2 regions of the Moellerella wisconsensis genome follow, and region 2 is predicted to be linked to the other one. Evidence: predicted binding sites of a transcription regulator. Region 2 holds the regulator's gene; the other holds the start of a gene.
The links. Region 2 encodes sigma-54, which starts transcription at its own class of promoters, with help from an activator protein. Its sites were predicted from a motif close to GTTGGCACANNTTTCGCTNT; they were not measured.
Positions count from the first base shown of each region.

Region 1: a site for sigma-54 is predicted at 1,749-1,768, ahead of glnA (glutamate--ammonia ligase). Genes of this name have one in related genera too.

Region 1 is NZ_CP093242.1:204,357-207,788, reverse strand. Features, by position in the region: gene MNY66_RS00865 (PadR family transcriptional regulator) at 352-993, shown strand; gene MNY66_RS00860 (DUF2798 domain-containing protein) at 1,098-1,409, shown strand; gene glnA (glutamate--ammonia ligase) at 1,927-3,336, shown strand.
Region 2 is NZ_CP093242.1:504,593-508,024, reverse strand. Features, by position in the region: gene lptA (lipopolysaccharide ABC transporter substrate-binding protein LptA) at 1-124, shown strand, start outside; gene lptB (LPS export ABC transporter ATP-binding protein) at 131-856, shown strand; gene rpoN (RNA polymerase factor sigma-54) at 902-2,344, shown strand; gene hpf (ribosome hibernation promoting factor) at 2,368-2,655, shown strand; gene ptsN (PTS IIA-like nitrogen regulatory protein PtsN) at 2,759-3,226, shown strand; gene rapZ (RNase adapter RapZ) at 3,275-3,432, shown strand, end outside.

The DNA of each region.
Region 1 (3,432 bases), 300 kb from region 2:
GTTAATATGCTGTTATTTTACACGTTATCCCGTTCAAGTGGAATAAATGTGAATTTCATCACTGAAAAAACAGTTTCTAGCTAAAAAACATAAAGTTATAAAATTTAAAAGTGCTGAGACAGAAAAATACTCACCATTCTTTAAAAAATTTACATTTTCACGGAACAATATACTACGGATCAGCATAAAAAATCGTGAAAAACAGAATAAGTTATTTAATAAATTTTAATTTCTCTCTATTTTTCACTTTTAAATGTAATTTAGATATATCTAAATTGACTAAATAGATATATCTAAATATAGTATGTGACATATTAGATATATCTAAATGTTACCTAAAGGGGAGTTATTATGCAAATCCATTCATTCCGCCACAACTATAATTGTCCACATAACGATGATCATGGACATTGTCGGCATGGCCAGAGTCATGAAAAGCATCAGGGTTGCCAAGGTGAAGGCAAACATCGCGGCAGAGGTCGAGGAAGAGGTAAAGGACTGCGTCGTTTATTTGATCACGGTGATCTGCATATCATGGTGCTGTCTCTGGTGGCTAAAAAACCAAGCTACGGTTATGAAATTATCAAACATATCGAAGAAGCATCTTCTGGTCTTTATGTCCCAAGTCCCGGCGTTATTTATCCCACGTTGACGCTGTTAGAAGAACAAGGTTTTCTCGAATCAGAGATTGTGGAACGCAATCGTAAAAGTTTCCGACTGACTGCCGAAGGCCAACAACAACTTGAGGCAAATCGTGAAACTGAACAAATTATTTTCCGTAAATTAGCCAAAGCGCGTGATTTGCAACAAGGTGGTAATTTATCCGAAGATATCGAAATGGCCGTTCATCGTTTTAAAGCGCTGTTACGCCATAAAATGGTATTAAAACAGCTAAATGAACAACAAACACAACAAATCGCAGCCATTATTAATGATGCAATTAAGCAAATTGAACAGGTCAACACCTTATTAACTGCTAGCGATAATGATTAATATCTTTAGCCACTGTGCAGCTTCTGCCGCCTGGTGGCTAGTTTTTGCCAATAAATCGCTCAAATTAGCGCATTAGTTTGATTCGAATAATAGGAAACACCTGCATGCATTCGCAAAATAAGCATTCTCAACAGAAGAAAATGCGTTTAACGCTGCCTAAATTCCATCCTCGGGCGCTATTTTTGTTAATTCCCCTCTTTCTTTCATTGATTATGTCTGGAGTTGTCTCGCTAGTGACCACGATTAAAGGACTGGGCTTCCATCCCGAGGTTATTTCACCTTGGCTTTCTGCATGGCTGATTTCCTGGCTCATTGCTTTTCCTACCGTATTGCTTGTCTTGCCTATCGCCCGTAAGACAGCGATGTTATTTATTCAGGCAGAAGTCCGGGCTGAGAGCAATGGCGACATAAGCTAAAAGCTGTCATTCACTCGGGCAAACAATATTTATCTCCGTTCCATCTGAATTTTTAGCTATAGAGTTTAAGTTTAAGTTTAAGTTTAAGTTCTAAATTTTTGATTCTTAGCTCTGATTTTTAACTCTAATTCTCCGTTTTGTGGCGCGGTAATTTTGCTTATAACCCGCCCTAAAATGTAGCTCCCCCTGTAATCCACATTAAACAATTCGCATTAAAATGGTGCAATCCTTATTAGATATGCACCATTTGAGTGCGATTCTGTCCATTGTCTAGAGCTCTTTATCCTTTATTTTCATCATTTTTGTGGCTAGTGCCTGATTATTAAACTATTAGATACAGTTGGCATGATTTTCGCTTATAGTTAATATAGAGCTATAAAGAATTAGTAATAGATGGTTAACTATTAATAGAGCAACATAGCAACAACATCAGACGTGAATTGAAAAAGCAAAAAAACGGGGATCTAAAATAGTGCCCCAAAATTTGCCTGACCGACCCCAACTAGGAGAGCCGAGTATGTCAGCTGAACATGTTTTATCCCTAATCGAAGAGCATAAAATCAGATTTATTGATATGCGTTTTACTGATACTAAAGGTAAAGAACAGCACATCACCATCCCTGCTCATCAGGTCAACGAAGACTTCTTTGAAGAAGGTAAAATGTTCGATGGCTCCTCTATTGGTGGCTGGAAAGGCATTAATGAATCTGACATGGTTCTCATGCCGGATCCATCGACAGCTATGCTAGACCCATTCTTTGTCGATCCAACCCTGATTATTCGTTGCGATATTTTAGAGCCGGGTACTATGCAAGGCTACGATCGTGACCCGCGTTCTATCTCTAAACGAGCAGAAGATTATCTGCGCTCTAGCGGTATCGGTGATACCGTGTTAGTCGGCCCAGAACCTGAATTCTTCGTTTTTGATGATATTCGTTTTGGAAGCACCATGTCAGGCTCTTACTATCATATCGATGATATCGAAGCGGCATGGAATAGCGGGACTAAATACGAAGGCGGAAACAAAGGCCATCGTCCGGGCGTCAAAGGCGGTTACTTCCCTGTACCTCCGGTCGATTCTTCTCAAGATATGCGTTCAGCCATGTGCACCACCATGGAAGAAATGGGATTAGTGGTTGAAGCCCATCACCATGAAGTTGCGACTGCAGGTCAGAATGAAATTGCTACCCGCTTTAATACTATGACTAAAAAAGCGGATGAAACCCAAATTTATAAATATGTGGTCCACAATGTGGCACATGCTTATGGTAAAACTGCGACCTTTATGCCAAAACCATTAGTTGGTGATAATGGTTCTGGTATGCACTGCCATATGTCAATCGCTAAAGACGGCGTAAACCTATTTGCCGGTGATAAATACGGCGGATTATCTGAAATGGCGCTGTATTATATCGGCGGTATTATCAAACATGCACGTGCACTGAATGCGTTCACTAACCCGACAACTAACTCCTATAAACGTTTGGTTCCAGGTTATGAAGCACCTGTTATGTTAGCTTATTCTGCCCGTAACCGCTCCGCATCTATTCGTATTCCTGTGGTTGCGAGTACTAAAGCACGCCGTATCGAAATTCGTTTCCCAGACCCTGCTGCTAACCCATATTTAGCCTTTGCTGCGCAGCTAATGGCCGGTCTTGATGGCATTATCAATAAAATCCATCCGGGCGATGCGATGGATAAAAATCTGTATGATCTGCCCCCCGAAGAAGCCAAAGAAATCCCAACTGTGGCGAATTCATTAGAAGATGCTCTAGCTGAGCTAGATAACGATCGCGAGTTCCTGACGCGTGGTGGTGTATTTACTGATGACTCTATCGATGCTTATATCGAACTGTTACGCAGCGATATTCAGCGCGTACGTATGACACCACACCCATTAGAATTTGAAATGTACTACAGCGTATAACTTACGCCGTTCGCGCTGGTAGTTTTTTGTTGCCGTGAAACGCTTGCCCCATCAACGATGGGGCCTTTTCTTCTCGAAGACCTTTTCTGATATTTT
Region 2 (3,432 bases):
CACTTATTTGGTTCCAACACAACAGATGGAAGCATTTAGCGACAAAGGTAAACGGGTTACTACCGTATTATTGCCCTCTCAGTTACAAGAAAAAGGCCCCAACGCTAATAGCAAGAGTAAATAATAGACAATGGCAATATTAATCGCAGAAAATTTAGCCAAGGCGTATAAAAAGCGCAAAGTTGTTGAAGATGTCAGCTTAAAGGTTGAATCAGGTGAAATTGTAGGCTTATTGGGACCTAACGGTGCAGGCAAAACAACCACTTTCTATATGGTGGTCGGTATTGTTCAGCGCGACGCAGGCACCATTACTATCGACAACGAAGATATCAGCCTGCTGCCACTACATGAACGCGCGCGCAGAGGTATCGGTTATTTACCGCAAGAAGCGTCGATTTTTCGTCGTCTAAGTGTCTATGATAACCTGATGGCGGTACTTGAAATTCGCCATGATTTAACCTCGGAGCAACGCAAAGACCGTGCCGATGAACTGATGGAAGAATTTAGTATTACCCATTTACGTGATAGCTTAGGCCAATCGTTATCTGGCGGGGAGCGTCGCCGAGTTGAAATTGCCCGGGCATTGGCCGCTAATCCTAAATTTATTTTACTCGATGAGCCCTTTGCTGGTGTTGACCCGATTTCGGTACTGGATATTAAAAAAATTATTCAGCATTTAAGAGACTATGGTCTGGGAGTATTAATTACCGATCATAATGTTCGCGAAACACTTGATGTTTGTGAGAGAGCCTATATCGTGAGTCAGGGGCATCTTATCGCCCATGGTTCTCCTCAAGAGATCCTAGCCAATGAACAGGTTCAACGCGTGTATCTCGGCGAAGGGTTCCGACTGTAAATATTAAGTTATCTGTATCTTATCAAAGGAGATTATCACTCGTTCATGAAGCAAAGTTTACAGCTAAGATTAAGTCAGCAATTGGCAATGACGCCACAGCTACAACAAGCTATTCGTTTGTTGCAACTTTCTACGCTTGAGCTTCAGCAGGAAATTCAACTGGCACTAGAAACTAACCCCCTGTTAGAACAAGAAGATATCCATGATGAAATCGAGTCACTTGACGACTATAACCACGATGATGACAGCGCTATAGATACTGGTGACGCGCTTGAAAAAGCCGCCATGCCCGACGAGCTACCGCTAGATGCTAGCTGGGATGAGATTTATACTGCCGGTACGCCTTCGGGAACACGTAATGATTATAGTGATGATGAACTGCCTATTTATCAGGGCGAAACGACTCAATCATTGCAAGATTATCTTATGTGGCAAGCTGAATTAACGCCTTTTAGTGAAATTGACCGAGCTATTGCGACCTCAATTATTGATTCTGTTGACGACTCTGGCTACTTAACGCTGAGCGCAGAAGAAATTCATGAAGGCATTGATAATCCTGATATTGGCCTAGACGAAGTCATCGCAGTGCTCAAGCGGATTCAGCATTTTGACCCCATTGGGGTGGCTGCTCGTGATTTAAAAGAGTGCTTATTAATCCAATTATCTTGGTATCCTGATGAAACTCTGGGAATAAAAGATGCTCGGATTATCATCAAAAATTATCTCGATCTATTAGCTAATAGAGATTTTCGGCAATTAACTAAATTAACTCGGCTCAAAGAAGATCAGCTAAAAATTGCCATCGATTTAATCCAGTCGTTAAATCCGAAGCCGGGACAATCAATTAATACTAGCGAATCCGAATACGTTATTCCTGATATTTTAGTCAGTAAAATCGGCGGCCATTGGCAGGTTGAACTTAATAACGACAGTATTCCGCGCTTAAGTATTAATCAGCATTATGCGGCAATGATTAAAAATCCACAGAATGAAAATGATAGCCAATACATTCGTAATAATTTACAGGATGCTAAGTGGCTGATAAAAAGTCTGGAAAGCCGAAATGAAACACTGCTAAAAGTAGCAACTTGTATCGTTGAGCAGCAACAAGAATTTTTCGAATTCGGCGAAGAACATATGAAACCAATGGTGCTTGCGGATATTGCTTATCAAGTTGATATGCATGAATCCACCATATCACGAGTAACAACTCAAAAATATCTTCACAGTCCAAAGGGTATTTTTGAATTGAAGTATTTTTTCTCCAGTCACGTCAATACCGACACTGGCGGTGAAGCGTCTTCAACGGCAATCCGTGCGTTGGTGAAAAAATTAGTGGCCGCAGAAGACTCAGCCAAGCCACTCAGTGACAGTAAATTGGCTAATATGCTTGCCGAGCAAGGTATTCAGGTTGCCCGAAGAACTGTCGCTAAGTATCGAGAATCTTTATCTATCCCGCCCTCTAACCAGCGTAAAAAACTGGTTTAAATTAAACATATAAGGAAGATAGTATGGAATTTCAAATTACTGGACAAAATATTGAAATAACCAGTGCATTACGTGAAACAGTTGAGAAAAAATGCAAAAAACTGGAGCAACTCTTCGATCGTATTAATGGTATCCAAGTGACATTAAAAGTCGAAAAATTGAATCAAATTGCAGAAGCAACCGTACAAGTTAATGCCGCTGACCTCCATGCTTCAGCGGAAAGTTCAGATATGTATGCCGCAATTGATATGCTGGTTGATAAATTGTCACGCCAGTTAACTAAACATAAAGAAAAATTGAGACAACATTAATACCGATATCACCGTATGAATATTATATTTCATACGCTTAAACCGGTTAAAAAACCAGATGGCAGGGTCGCATCTGGTTTTGTAGTCCTAAGTGAACAAATAAATGAATAACGATATAGATATACCGCTAAGCTCTGTTTTGCATTTGTCCTGTACGCGCAATAATATTGTCTGTAAAAGTAAAAAACGAGCCTTAGAAATTATTAGCGAGTTGGCGTCAGTGCAATTACAGTTGCCTGAAAATGTCGTCTTTGAAGCGCTGTTAACACGGGAAAAAGTAGGTACGACGGGTATTGGCTGTGGAATTGCTATTCCACACGGAAAGCTAAGCAAAGAATGCGCCTCAGACGCTGTCGGTGTATTCTTGCATCTTGAAGAGCCAATAGCCTTTGATGCCATTGATAATCAACCTGTTGATTTGCTGTTTGCCTTACTGGTGCCATCAGATCAATGCAAGACACATTTGCATACGCTCTCTCTGATTGCGAAAAAACTTGCCGATAAAACACTTTGTCGACGACTAAGATCAGCAACCAGCGATGAAGAGTTATACAGTATTATTACTCAATAAATAATGGTATTTAAATACCATTAAAAGAACTAAAAAGGGAGTTACCTCATGGTGCTGATGATTGTCAGCGGCCGTTCCGGTTCGGGGAAATCCGTTGCCTTACGTGCGCTGGAAGATATGGGCTTCTATTGTGTGGATAACCTGCCGGTTGTTTTGCTTCCAGAACTGGCTACTTCACTCGCTGATCGTAATATTTCTGCGGCGGT